2 regions of the Streptomyces sp. NPDC088554 genome follow, and region 2 is predicted to be linked to the other one. Evidence: riboswitches for the same ligand, from Rfam matches in the RefSeq annotation. Region 2 holds a riboswitch; the other holds the start of a gene.

The links. Region 2 has a riboswitch for cobalamin ahead of ACIP8W_RS00030 (ABC transporter substrate-binding protein). Riboswitches for the same ligand answer to the same signal wherever they lie in the genome.
Positions count from the first base shown of each region.
Region 1: another riboswitch for cobalamin. It lies ahead of ACIP8W_RS06135 (ribonucleoside-diphosphate reductase subunit alpha); the one in region 2 lies ahead of ACIP8W_RS00030 (ABC transporter substrate-binding protein).

Region 1 is NZ_JBIVMF010000004.1:99,135-106,354, forward strand. Features, by position in the region: gene ACIP8W_RS06115 (glycoside hydrolase family 3 protein) at 11-1,564, opposite strand; gene ACIP8W_RS06120 (GntR family transcriptional regulator) at 1,869-2,630, shown strand; gene ACIP8W_RS06125 (carbon starvation CstA family protein) at 2,819-5,044, shown strand; gene ACIP8W_RS06130 (YbdD/YjiX family protein) at 5,041-5,247, shown strand; cobalamin riboswitch at 5,400-5,540, shown strand; gene ACIP8W_RS06135 (ribonucleoside-diphosphate reductase subunit alpha) at 5,693-7,220, shown strand, end outside.
Region 2 is NZ_JBIVMF010000001.1:2,344-9,563, forward strand. Features, by position in the region: gene ACIP8W_RS00025 (CocE/NonD family hydrolase) at 1-1,549, opposite strand, end outside; cobalamin riboswitch at 1,772-1,955, shown strand; gene ACIP8W_RS00030 (ABC transporter substrate-binding protein) at 1,994-3,085, shown strand; gene ACIP8W_RS00035 (FecCD family ABC transporter permease) at 3,289-4,329, shown strand; gene ACIP8W_RS00040 (ABC transporter ATP-binding protein) at 4,326-5,129, shown strand; gene ACIP8W_RS00045 (GNAT family N-acetyltransferase) at 5,211-5,741, shown strand; gene ACIP8W_RS00050 (ABC transporter substrate-binding protein) at 5,843-7,220, shown strand, end outside.

The DNA of each region.
Region 1 (7,220 bases), on a different contig from region 2:
GGGAGAGCCCCTACGGGGTGGTACGAAAGGTGCGGGCGCCCCGGCCCGCGATGACCTCCGCCGCCGCCCGGCCGCACACCCGCGCCGCGCCGTGCGTCGCGATGTGCAGGGCACCCCTCGGCTCCGCCGCGTTCACGCCCATCTCCACCACGACCGTCCCGGGCCGCGCGGCCAGCAGCGCGTCCAGGGCCCTGGCCATCCCCGGGTGGCGGTGGACGTCGCGCACGACGGCGACGACCGTACGGTCCCCCGCCGCCGCCAGCACCGCCGCCGCCAGCGCCGCCGGCTCGCTGTCCGCCATCACGGAGCCGCTGTACGAACCCGTCGCGGTCCCCGGGAGCAGGCGCGCCAGCTCCGCCGTGACGCCCCACGGGGTCTCGTCCCCCACCGCCGGGTTCGCGACGGGGGTGAAGGCCGCGACGTACGGCGGCCGGGTGAGCGGTCCGGCCGTCCCCGTCACCCGTACGGCACGGCGGGCGGCCACCAGCCCGACCGCGGGGCCGGACTCGGCCTCCTCCCGCACCGCCGCGCCCGACCCCGGTGCGCCCCCGGCCCGCAGCGTCCAGCCGGCGAGTCCGCGCACCCGCGCGGCCGCGTCGGCCAGCCGTTCCTCGGGGAGCTCGCCGCTCCGTACCGCCGCCACCAGCGCGTCGCGCAGCCGGAGCACGGTGCCCTCGTCCGCCAGACCGCCGCCGACACAGATCGCGTCGGCGCCCGCGGCGATGGCGAGGACGGAGCCGCGCTCGATCCCGTACGTCGAGGCGATGGCCCGCATCTCGATGCCATCGGTGACGATCGGCCCCCGGAAGCCCAGCTCCGCACGGAGCAGACCGGTGAGGATCCGCCCGCTGAGGGTCGCCGGGCGGTCCGGGTCGAGCACGGGCAGCAGAATGTGCGCGCTCATCACCGACCGGGCACCGGCGGCGATGGCGGCACGGAAGGGCAGCAGGTCGCGGGCGTGCACGGTGTCCAGGTCCGCATCGATCCTGGGCAGCGAGTGGTGCGAGTCCACGGCGGTGTCGCCATGGCCGGGGAAGTGCTTCACACAGGCGGCGACCCCGACGCTCTGGAGGCCCTCGACATAGGCGGCGGTGTGCCGGGCCACCAGCTCCGGATCGGCGCCGAAGGACCGTACCCCGATCACCGGATTGTCGTCGTTGGAGTTCACATCGGCGGACGGCGCCCAGTTGAGGTTGACCCCACACGCCGCCAGCCGTCCGCCCAGCTCACGGGCGACGGCCCGGGTGAGGTCGAGGTCGTCGACGGCCCCGAGCGCGCGGTTCCCCGGGAAGGAGGAGCCGTGGCGCACCTCCAGACGGGTGACATCGCCGCCCTCCTCGTCGATCGCTACCAGGACCTCGCCCCGCTCCGCCCGCAGCCGCGCGGTGAGCGCGGCGAGCCGCTCGGGGGTGTCGATGTTGCGGCCGAACAGCCCGACCGAGGTGAGCCCCTCACCGAGCCGGCGCAGCAGCCAGTCCGGGGCGGTGGTGCCGAGGAAGCCCGGCTGGAGGACGGCGAGCGCGTCACGGGTGAGGGTGTCCGTATGGGATACGAGTGTGGTCATCGTGCCGCCCTCACGAGTGTTGGTTCAGACCAGGCCAGAGCTTGGCCCGGACCTTTCCCGGTGTCAAGAACACAGCGGCCACGCACCCGTCCGCCCGGAACACATCCCCCATAACGCATCCGTCCGGAACAACCCGTCCACCCGGCACACCTCTCCCGCGCACACCGGGCAACGGCGGCCACGTCCGTTACCGGACCGACACCCGAGAGGGGGGAACACCCCCTGCCCCGCCCGTGCCACGATGTGAGCCGCGACAGACGGAGGAGCGCCGGTGACGGCACCACAGGGATCGGAAGAGCAGGCCATGACGACGGACGGGGGCGGTACGGAGACCGAGACCGGGGCCGCCATCCGGACCGCGCGGGTACCCAAGTACTACCGCCTCAAGCGGCACTTGCTCGACATGACGGACACACTGCCGCCCGGCACACCGGTCCCCCCGGAGCGCACACTCGCCGCCGAGTTCGACACCTCGCGCACCACCGTCCGCCAGGCGCTCCAGGAACTGGTCGTCGAGGGCCGGCTGGAACGCATCCAGGGCAAGGGCACCTTCGTCGCCAAGCCCAAGGTCTCCCAGACCCTCCAACTCACCTCGTACACCGAGGACATGCGCGCCCAGGGGCTGGAACCCACCTCCCAACTGCTGGACATCGGCTATGTCACCGCCGACGACACACTCGCCGGACTGCTCGACATCACCACCGGCGGACAGGTGCTGCGCATCGAGCGGCTGCGGCTGGCCAGCGGCGAGCCGATGGCCATCGAGACCACCCATCTGTCGGCCAACCGCTTCCCCGCGTTGCGCCGTTCGCTCGTCAAGTACGCCTCCCTCTATACGGCGTTGGCCGAGGTGTACGACGTGCGCCCCGCCGAGGCCGAGGAGACCATCGAGACCTCACTGGCCACCCCGCGCGAGGCCGGACTGCTCGGTACGGATGTCGGCCTGCCCATGCTGATGCTCTCGCGCCACTCACTGGACACCGCGGGCGAACCGGTGGAGTGGGTACGGTCGGTGTACCGGGGCGACCGCTACAAGTTCGTGGCCCGCCTGAAGCGCCCGGTGTGACGCGCCCGGTGCGCCGGGTGCGACAGCGCCGGGTGCGCCCGGTGTGACGCGCCGGGTACGCGGCCCGGCACACTCCCCAGTGGCGTTGTTTCTGTGCAGATCCGGCCACAGGGGGTGACTGCGGCCGATCGCCTCGCTTAGATTTCCTGCGCGTTACCACAGGCGATCAGCGAGGGGACGGAACCGCCGTGACAGAACCAGTACCACCCAGCACCGCGCCGAAGAGTGCCCGCGGTCTCACCCCGAAATCGGTCGCCGTCTGGGTGCTCGTCGCCCTGGTGGGCGCGGCCGGCTGGGGAGTTCTCGCGCTCTCGCGCGGCGAGGAGGTGTCGGCCGCCTGGATGCTGGCGGCCGCTCTCGGCTCGTACGCCATCGCGTACCGCTTCTACTCGCGCTTCCTCGCGAACCGCGTGCTCAAGGTCGACAAGACCCGCGCCACCCCGGCCGAACGGCTCGACAACGGTGTCGACTTCCACCCCACCGACCGGCGGGTGCTCTTCGGCCACCACTTCGCGGCCATCGCGGGCGCGGGTCCGCTGGTCGGTCCGGTGCTGGCCGCGCAGATGGGTTATCTGCCGGGCACGATCTGGATCGTCGCGGGCGTCATCTTCGCCGGTGCCGTCCAGGACATGGTGACGCTGTTCTTCTCCACCCGCAGGGACGGCCGTTCGCTCGGCCAGATCGCCCGGGACGAGATCGGCCCCTTCGGCGGAGCCGCCGCGCTGATCGCCCTCTTCATGATCATGATCATCCTGCTGGCGGTGCTGGCGCTGGTCATCGTCAACGCCCTGTCCCACTCCCCGTGGGGCGTCTTCTCCATCGCCATGACCATCCCGATCGCCCTCTTCATGGGCGTCTACCTGCGGGTGCTGCGGCCCGGCAGGGTCACCGAGGTCTCACTCCTCGGGGTCGCCCTGCTGCTGCTCGCCATCGTCTCGGGCGGCTGGATCGCCGAGTCCTCGTACGCGGACACCTTCACGCTGGAGGCCGGGACCCTGGTCGTCTGGATGGTCGCGTACGGCTTCCTCGCCTCCGTACTCCCGGTGTGGATGCTGCTGGCGCCGCGCGACTATCTGTCGACCTTCATGAAGGTCGGCACGATCGTGCTGCTGGCGCTCGGTGTGGTGATGGTGCTGCCGACCCTGAAGATGGACGCGGTCACCGAGTTCGCGACCGGGCGCAACGGTCCGGTCTTCGCCGGGTCGATGTTCCCGTTCGTCTTCATCACCATCGCGTGCGGCGCGCTCTCCGGCTTCCACTCCCTGATCGCCTCGGGCACCACCCCCAAGATGGTCCAGAAGGAGACCCAGATCCGGCTGATCGGCTACGGCGCGATGCTGACCGAGTCCTTTGTCGCGATCATGGCGATGATCATGGCCTGTGTCATCGACCCGGGTCTGTACTTCGCCGTCAACTCCCCGGCCGGTGTCATCGGCGGTACGGTCGAATCCGCCTCGCAGGCCGTCGCCAACCTCGGCTTCACCATCTCGCCCGACCAACTCGCCCAGGCCGCCAAGGACGTCGAGGAGACGAGCCTGCTGTCACGGACGGGCGGCGCGCCGACCTTCGCGCTCGGCATGTCGGAGATCTTCTCGGCCGTCGTCGGCGGGGCGGGGATGAAGGCGTTCTGGTATCACTTCGCCATCATGTTCGAGGCGCTGTTCATCCTCACCACGGTGGACGCGGGCACCCGGGTCGGCCGCTTCATGCTTCAGGACATGCTCGGCAACGTGTACAAGCCGATGCGGCAGGTCAGCTGGAAGCCGGGCGTCTGGTTCGCCAGCGCGGTCGTCGTCGGCGGCTGGGGCTACTTCCTCTGGGTCGGGGTGCACGACCCGCTGGGCGGCATCAACCAGCTCTTCCCGCTGTTCGGTATCGCCAACCAGCTGCTGGCGGCCGTCGCCCTCGCCGTCTGCACCACCCTGCTCGTCAAGTCGGGCCGGCTGAAATGGGCCTGGGTGACGGCCGTACCGCTCGCCTGGGACGCCGCCGTCACACTCACCGCGAGCTGGCAGAAGATCTTCTCCGCCGATCCGAAGGTGGGATTCTTCACCCAGCGCGATGTGTACCAGGCGGGCATCGACCGGGGCGAGGTCCTGCCCCCCGCCAAGACCATGGACGACATGCAGACCGTGGTGACCAACTCCACGGTGGACGGGGTCCTCACGGCCCTCTTCGCCGTCCTGATCCTCGTCGTCATCGCGGACGCCGGACGCGTCTGTTTCAAGGCGATCCGCGACCCGGAGGGCATCGTCCTGTCGGAGACCCCGCACGTCGAGTCCAGGATCGTCGCCCCGGCCGGGCTCATCCCCACCTCGGAGGAGAAGGCCGAACTGGCGGCGGGCGTGGGCGCGGGAAGCGGCGTCAGTGCGGGAGTGGGGAGAGGTACGGGCTCCGGAAGCGGTACGTCATGACCCCCGCCACCCGGGTCCGGCACACCGCGGGACGGATCCGCTGGTACGTCCGGGAGCTGACCGGCGAGTCGACGTACGACCGTTACGTCGCCCACATCCGCGCCTCCTGCCCGGACGCCCCCGTGATGACCCGCCGCGCCTTCGAGCGCGCCCGGATGGACGCCCGCGAGGCCGACCCCCGGGAGGGCTTCCGCTGCTGCTGAGGGGCGCTCCGGGCCCGTAGGGGCGGGGTGGCCGTCCCGTACGGGAGGCACGACCGGGCCCGTACGGGAGGTGCGGCCGTCCCGTACGGGAGGGAGCTCGCACCCCGGACGAAAGGCGCACGACACAACATCTGGGGGGTGGCGAAAGGCTCGCCCCCCAGATGTATGCTCGTGCTCGCTGTCGACGCAGGGGAATCCGGTGTGAATCCGGAACTGTCCCGCAACGGTGTGCTGTGGTGTGCTTTGTCATGCCTCCGCGAGTCCGGGTACCTGCCGGCAGTGTGTCCGGCTCGACCGATCCGGACGCCCAGACGTCCGGGCCTCGCGGTTGGGCCGGTGGACGCCGCACACACCGTGCTGCCCTGATGTGACGGGCCGTGCCGTGGTGCGCGCGGACCCCGACTCCCCTCCCGAAGGCCCAGAGCCGAGCGAGGGAGAGCACCACGTGACCATCGCGCCAGCGGATCCGGTTCCGGCACTGTCGGAGATCACTCAGGCGACGGCCGACGGCCCCGGGACCGCGTTGCTGCGGACCCTGACGGAGCTGACCGCCGATCTGCCCGACACCGACCCGGGCAGAGTCGCGGCCGCCGCACTGCGGGGCCGTAACGCCCGGTCGGACGAGGCCGAGCTGCGCGAGCTGGCCACCGAGGCGGCGGCGGGCCTGATCTCCGAGGACCCCGCCTACTCCCGGCTCGCCGCCAGGCTGCTGACCCGCACCATCGCGGACGAGGCGGCGACCCAGGGCGCGGTGTCCTTCTCCGGATCCGTCGCGACCGGCCACCGCGAGGGCCTGATCGCGGACCGTACGGCCTCCTTCGTGGCGCTCCACGCTCCCCGGCTCGACCGGCTGATCGACCAGGACGCCGACGACCGCTTCGGTTATTTCGGGCTGCGCACCCTCTACAGCCGCTATCTGCTCCGCCACCCGATCACCCGCCAGGTGATCGAGACCCCCCAGTTCTTCATGCTGCGTGTCGCCTCCGGCCTCGCGGCCGACGAGAGCGCCCACGCGCTGGACGAGGTCTCCGCGCTGTACCGGCTGATGAGCAGGCTGGACTATCTGCCCTCGTCGCCGACGCTCTTCAACTCCGGCACCCGCCACCCGCAGATGTCCTCGTGCTATCTGCTGGACTCCCCGCTGGACGAGCTGGACTCCATCTACGACCGCTACCACCAGGTGGCCCGCCTCTCGAAGCACGCGGGCGGCATCGGGCTCTCGTACTCCCGCATCCGTTCGCGCGGTTCGCTGATCCGGGGGACGAACGGCCACTCCAACGGCATCGTTCCCTTCCTCCGGACGCTGGACTCCTCGGTCGCGGCGGTCAACCAGGGCGGCCGGCGCAAGGGCGCGGCCTGTGTCTACCTGGAGACCTGGCACGCGGACCTGGAGGAGTTCCTCGAACTCCGCGACAACACGGGCGAGGAAGCCCGCCGTACGCACAATCTGAACCTCGCGCACTGGATCCCCGACGAGTTCATGCGCCGGGTCGAGTCGGACGGCGTCTGGTCGCTGTTCTCCCCGGCGGACGTGCCCGAGCTGGTCGACCTGTGGGGCGACGCGTTCGACGCCGCGTACCGCAAGGCCGAGGCCGACGGTCTGGCCCGCAGGACCATCCAGGCCCGCGAGCTGTACGGCCGGATGATGCGCACCCTGGCCCAGACCGGCAACGGCTGGATGACCTTCAAGGACGCGTCGAACCGTACGGCCAACCAGACCGCCGAGCCCGGCCACACCGTCCACTCCTCGAACCTCTGCACCGAGATCCTCGAAGTCACGGACGACGGCGAGACGGCGGTCTGCAACCTGGGCTCGATCAACCTCGGTGCGTTCGTCCTCGCGGACGGCGAGATCGACTGGGAGCGGCTGGACGAGACCGTCCGTACCGCCGTCACCTTCCTCGACCGCGTCGTGGACATCAACTTCTACCCGACCGAGCAGGCCGGCAACTCCAACGCGAGGTGGCGACCGG
Region 2 (7,220 bases):
GGGTGACAGGTTTGGCCTTCGACAGGCCGTCCCGGAGCTGGGCCCGCAGGTATCCCGTTTCGATCGGCAGGACGCGGCCGTCCGGGAGGACGGTCTCCAGCTTGCTGACGAAGTACGTGTCCTTCGCGTCGATGGACGCGTTCAGGTGGAGGGTGACCGGGCCCGCGACCGTGGTGTTCCTGGTGAACGCCGGGAGGGTGAAGGTGGCGCGGCTGGTCGCGTAGCGACCGTCCGGCAGGGTGGTGTCCAGCTCGGCTCTGGCCTGGTCCTGGCCGGCGTCGTAGGGCAGCGTTCCGGTGACGCCGACCGAGGGGCCGTCGACCGGGTTGACCTGGTAGTCGAATCCGGTGCGGGCGGGGGCCTTCCTGGCGAGCGCGCCGTCCGCCGTCGGGTACAGGCGGGTGCCGGACGTGGACGTCGAGGGCCATGTGGCGTAGCCGTGCCAGCTGCCCGATGCCTTGGCGGAGGTCGACGCGTAGCTGATCACACGGTCCGGCGGCAGCTTCGCCCCGGGGCGCTTGGCCAGCCAGTGGTCGAACCACTGGAGGATGGTGGAGTACGAGATCGCGTTCTCGGGGTCCACCCAGGAGGCGGCCGGATCCGCCCCGGGGACCTGGAGGAACCCGCCGTGGACCCAGGGGCCGTTCAGCAGCCAGGTCTGCCGGGGCCGCTGCTTGAGGGCGTCGAAGCCGCCGTTCTTGAAGATGTCGAAGTAGCCGCCGATGTGCAGCGCCGGGACGTCGACGTCGGCAAGCTTGTTGGTGGTGACGGCCTGCTTCCAGAACCCGTCGTAGAGCGGGTGCTGCTGGAAGCTGCGGAGTGTGTCCGTGTGGGCCTTCGGGCTGATCACCGGCCCGCCGGTGGCCCACCAGGAGCCGTTGGTCGAGGGCACTCCGCCGGGGTACACCCACTCCGAGTAGATGTCGGTGGGGGAGACGATGGGGATGATGGCGCGCAGATGCGGCGGCTTCAGCGCGGCGGCGCGGTAGGTGGTGATGGAGCCGTAGCTGCTGCCCAACTGCCCCACGTCCCCGGTCGCGCCCGGCTGTCGTGCCAGCCATTCGATCAGGTCGTAGTTGTCGGTGGTTTCCTTGGGCTGGAACCACGAGGGGAAGTCGCCCGTCGAGTATCCCGACCCGCGGACGTCGCAGTTCAGGACGTTGTAGCCGCGTTCGGCCAGATACATGGCCTCCGGATTGGCCGCGAACTTGGTGTAGGGCGTGAAGTCGGACAGCAGGCTCGGATGTCTGCCGCTGTCGGGCTTGCCGTCGCGGCCCGGCCGGAAGAGATGGCAGGCGATGCGGACACCGTCCCGCATCTTCACCCGCACCTGCGAGTGGACGCTTTCGTACTGGGCCGGCCGGTCGTAGCGGAGCCAGTCGCGGATGGCCTGGGGGGCGGGCGAGTCGAGCAGCCCGGGGGTGGTGGCCCCGGGCGCGGCGGAGGCGGTGGAGTGCACCGGTGCCGAGGCGAATCCGGTCAGGGCCAGGGTGGTTGCCAGGGCGGCGGCGATCAGTCCGCTTTTCCGCTGGCGGGGACGACGTGTCACAGCGTCACTCCCTCGTGATCTGTGAGTCGGACTGGGGGGATGGGGGGCACGTACATCGCGGGTACGTAAATGGGTACGTTAGTACCGGGAAATGGGCCGGTCAACGGTCGAGCTCCCTGTGGCGGCGCAGTCCAGGACGCCATGGTGAAAGGTGTGGCTCCCTCGTGTCGCGCGGGAGCCGTACTCGTACCGCGTCCGCCTCGCCAGGCCGGAAATCGACTGTGGTAATTTGCCGGGGCCAGTCGAACCCATGTACGTGGGTCAGGGAATCCGGTGCGAATCCGGAGCTGACGCGCAGCGGTGAGGGTGACGGGCGGGGCATCGGCCACTGGACGCAGCAGTCCGGGAAGGCGCCTCGTCCGGATGATCCCGAGTCCGAAGACCTGCTGGCCCCCTCCGTTCCTGTCCGGGGGCGGGGGAGCACCGTACGAACGGGCTCCGCGGATGGGCCCTCGAACGCAGAGGATCTTTCCCGTGCTGATAGCGCGCCCCTTCCGTAGTACCGCCCTGCTCGCCGCCGGGGCATTGATGCTGACCGCCTGCGGGGGTGGGGGAGCCGCCGAGTCGGGCAAGGACGCGGGCAAGGCCGCCGCCTCCGCCGCCGGGTATCCGCTGACCGTCGAGAACTGCGGGGAGAAGATACGGATCGGGGCCGAGCCCCGCCGGGCCGTGTCGCTCAATCAGGGCACCACCGAGATCATGCTCTCGCTCGGGCTCGCCGACCGGATGGTGGGCACCGCGACCTGGACCGACCCGCTGCCCAAGGCGCTGGTGAAGGCCAACGCCAAGGTGCCCAGGCTGGCCGACAACTACCCCTCCTTCGAGAAGGTCCTCGACACCGAGCCGGACTTCGTCGCCTCCTCCTTCCTGTCCACGCTCGGCAAGGGCGGAGTGGCCACGCGGGCGCAGTTCGCGAAGGTGGGCGTCCCCTCGTACGTATCGCCCGCCGACTGCACCAAGAACGACAAGGTCGTGGGCACGGACGGTGCCCGGTCCACCCCGCTGACCATGGAGATCATCTACCAGGAGGTACGAGATCTGGCCAAGATCTTCGGGGTGGAGAAGCGCGGGGACGAGGTCGTCGCCGGGCTGAAGGCGCGGATGGCCGCCGCCGTGAAGGGCATCGACCCGGCCAAGGCGAAGAAGACCACCTTCCTCTACTGGTTCGCCAACTCCGAGTCGCCCTACATGGCCGGCTGCTGTGGCGCCCCCGGGATCATCACCAACGCGGTCGGCGCGAAGAACATCTTCGACGACACCCATGACGAGTGGCCCCAGATCAACTGGGAGACCGTCGCCGACCGCAACCCCGACTTCCTGGTCATCGGTGACCTCACGCGCAAGGCGCAGACCGCCGAGACCGCCGCGAAGAAGATCGAGTTCCTGGAGACCAACCCGGTCACCAAGAAGATGGACGCGGTCAGGCACAAGCGGTACGTCCTGCTCAGCGGCCAGGCCATGAACCCCACCATCCGTACCGTCGAGGGGGTCGAGAAGGTCGCCGCCGCGCTGCGTGGGTACGCGCCCGCCAAGTGACCGGGGCCCAGGCGGCCGAGGACCGTCCGGCCGGAGTCCAGGAGTCCGAGGCTCGGGCGACGGAGAGTCCGGCCGGGACCCGTACGGCCGGGACCCGTACGGCCGGGACCCGTACGGCCGGGACCCGTACGGCCGGGACCCGTACGGCCGGGACCCGTACGGCCGGGGCTCGGGAGGCCGAGGACCGTACGGCCGGGGCGGGTGTGGCCGGGGTCCGGGTGGCCCGGGGGCTGCTGCTCTGGGGCGGCGGCCTCGCCGCGCTCATCGGGTCCGTCGCCGTCGCGATCACCATCGGCCCCGCCAGCATCGGCGTCGGTGACGTCTGGTCCGTCGTCGCGGCCCATCTGGGCTGGGGCGGGTCGGCCGTCGAGGCGGGTGTCACCCCGATCCGTGACGGCATCGTGTGGAACCTGCGGCTGCCGCGCACCCTGCTCGCCGCCGTCTGCGGCGCCGGGCTCGCGGTGTGCGGTGTGGTCATGCAGTCCCTGCTGCGCAACCCGCTCGCCGACCCCTTCGTCCTCGGCGTCTCGTCCGGGGCCTCGACCGGCGCGGTGCTGGTGGTCGTCCTCGGGATCGGCGGCGGCGCGCTGTCGATCTCGGGCGGGGCGTTCCTGGGAGCGCTGCTGTCGTTCGCGATGGTGCTGCTGCTCAGCCACATACTCGGCGGGACGACGGACCGCGTCGTGCTCTCCGGGGTCGCGGCGATGCAGCTCTTCTCCGCGCTGACCTCGTTCGTGGTGATCACGTCGGCCGACGCCGAGACCACGCGCGGGGTGCTGTTCTGGCTGCTCGGCTCGCTCTCCGGTGCCGACTGGGCCGAGGTCTGGATCGGCGCCGCCGTACTGGTGGCCGCGCTGGTGGTGTGCGGCGGGTACGCCCGTACCCTCGACGCGTTCGCCTTCGGGCAGGACGCGGCGGCGACGCTGGGGGTCTCCGTGGCCCGGACCCGGCTGGTGCTGTTGTCCGTGACCGCGCTGCTCACGGCAGCGCTGGTCAGCAGCGCGGGGGCGATCGGCTTCGTCGGTCTCGTCCTGCCGCACGCGGCCCGCGCGCTGGTCGGGCCCGGCCACGGCCGGCTGCTGCCGGTCACGGCGCTGGCCGGGGCGGTGTTCCTGGTGTGGGTCGACACGCTGGCCCGTACGGTGCTCGAACCGCAGGAGGTTCCGGTGGGTGTGGTGACGTCGCTGATCGGCGTGCCGGTGTTCGTACTGGTCCTCTACCGGGGGCGGAGGGTGGCTCCATGAGTGGGGACACGGAGATGCGTACGGGGCTGCGCGCCGACCGCGTCAGCCGTACCGTCGGCGGCCGGATCGTCCTCGACGGGGTCGGTATCGCGCCGTCGCCCGGCTCCACCGTGGGGCTGCTCGGGCCGAACGGCTCCGGCAAGTCCACCCTGCTGCGGCTGCTCTCCGGGGTCCTCGCGCCCTCCTCCGGTGTGATCACCCTCGACGGCGTCCCGCTCCCCGAGCTGGGCCGCAGGTCGCTGGCCAGGCGGGTCGCGGTGGTCGAGCAACAGGCCGACACCCAGGTCGAGTTGACCGTACGGGATGTGGTGCGCCTGGGCCGGCTCCCGCACCGCCGCGCCTGGATTCCGGCGCCCGTGGGCGATGACGGGCCGGTGACCACGGCGCTGCGGCACACCGGGCTCACGGAGCTCGCCGGGCAGTCCTGGCACACCCTCTCGGGCGGCGAGCGCCAGCGCGTCCAGATCGCCCGCGCGCTCGCCCAGGAGCCGCGCGAGCTCCTCCTCGACGAGCCCACCAACCACCTCGACATCCAGCACCAGCTGGACCTGCTGGCCCTGGTCGCGGCCCTCCCCGTCACCAGCGTCATCGCCCTGCACGACCTGAACCTCGCGGCGATGTACTGCGACGAGGTCGTGGTGCTCAAGCAGGGCCGGGCCGTGGCCGGGGGCAGCCCCCGCGAGGTCGTCACCGAGGACCTCATCGCCGATGTGTACGGCGTACGCGCCAGGGTCACCCCGGACGGCCCCGACGGCCGCCCGCACGTCCGCTTCCTGGGCACGGTCCCGGCCACCGGCTGATCCCGGCCACCGGTACCGCCCCGGCGGCGATTACCGGTGGTTCGGGGGACACCCGGCCCTCTTGTTGCATATGCTTCGCAGGTGCCCAGTTACCGCATCCGAACCGCGACCCCCGACGACCTCGACGCCGCCCGCGTCGTGATGCTCGATACCGTCTACCGAGACTTCGGTACGGGGTATGTGCCGCGCTGGCACGCGGACATCATCGATCCGGCCGCCGCGTACCTCGTACCCGAACGGCACACCCTGCTGGTCGCGACCGATGAGAACGCCGAGGTGGCGGGCGTCGCGGCGCTCGACTCCCGGGGGCCCGAGCACCCGCCCAACCCCCGCTGGCTCGCCGAGCGTTACCCCTCCGGGGAGACCGCGCAGCTGCGCCGGGTGTACGTACGGCCGGACCACCGCCGTCAGGGGCTGGCGCGGGCGCTCGTGCGTGAACTCGTGGCCTTCGCGGCGACGGCGGGCGGTTACCGCTCGGTCTATCTGCACACCGACCCCTCCGTCCCCGGCGCGGAGGCGTTCTGGCGGTCGATGGGGAAGGCGGTGTGCGACGAGCGGCTGGAGCCCGGGGGAGGTAACGGAATCGTACATTTCGAGATACCCGCCCATTGATGAAAACGGTTGTCATGTAATCTCTTCCTTGTTCGTCCCCCTGGCAGAGATCTCCCGTGTCCGGCGCGCGGAGACCGCAGAGAACGAGGAATCAGAGGACCATGCGCTCCGTCCGACGCCACCACCGACTGGCCGCTGGCCTGCTGCTCGCCCCCCTGCTCACCGGCTGTTTCGCCGCCGGTGAGGGGGCCGGTGACTCGTCCGCCAAGGCTTCCGCCGACGGCAGGCGCCTGCGGATCGCGCTGGCCTTCCCGCCCGCCGAGAACCTCTCTCCGTATGGCGCGGACGCGACCATCCTCAGCCGGCTCGGCGTCACGGAGGGGCTGACCAGGCTGGACGGGAACGGCTCCGCGGCCCCCGCGCTCGCCGAGTCCTGGACCCGGGAGAACGACCGCACCTGGCTCTTCACCCTCCGCGACGCCCGCTTCCAGGACGGCACCGCCGTCACCCCGGCCGCCGTCGCCAACTCCCTCACCCGCGCCACGAAGGCCAGCCCGCTGCCCAGCGCGCTCGCCGGGGTCGAGCTGACGGCCAAGGCCGCCGGTGACCGGCGGGTCCGGATCACCACGGCCGAGCCCGACCCCGTCCTGCCGCTGCGGCTGGCCGGCCCGAGCCTGGCGGTGCTGGCACCGAAGGCGTACGCGAAGACCACGGTGAACCCGGTCTCCACGGCCACCGGACCGTTCGAGCTGACCAAGGTCACCGGCTCCACCTCCGCCGCCCTCGACCGCTTCGACGACTACTGGGGCGGCCGCGCCCAGGCGTCCGGCATCGACGCGAAGTTCATCGCCGACGGCACGGCCCGCGCCAACGCGCTGCGCACCGGCGAGGAGGACATAGCCGAGGCGCTGCCCGTCTCGCAGGCCGCGTCCCTCAAGAAGGGCACCGCGCGCGAGATCGGCACCGCCCGTACCACCAGCCTCCTGCTCAACACCCGTTCCGGAGCCTTCGCCGACCCGAAGGTCCGGGCCGCCGCGCGTGCGGCGGTCGACACCTCCGTACTCGCCAAGAACGTGTACGAGGGGTACGCCGACCCCGGCCAGGGCATCTTCGGGCCCGCGCTGACCTGGGCGAAGTCCAAGCGCGTCGCACCGACCGGGCGGCCCGCGGCGGCTGACGTCAAGGGGACCACGATCACCCTCGCCACGTACGACAACCGGCCCGAGCTGCCCGAGGTCGCGCAGGTCCTCCAGCAGCAGCTGGAGAAGGCCGGTTTCACGGTGAAGCTGACGGTCCGGGAGTACTCCCGCATCGAGAGCGACGCGCTGGCCGGGAAGTTCGACGCGTTCATCTCCGCGCGCAACACCATGCTCGACACCGGTGACCCCGTCTCGATCCTCTCCTCCGACTACACCTGCGACGGCACCTACAACCTGTCGCGCCTCTGCGACAAGGCCGTCGACAAGGCCGTCGGCGCGGCGGACGCCATCGCCGACCCGGAGAAGCGGCAGGACGCGGCGATGGCGGCGGAGGCCAGGA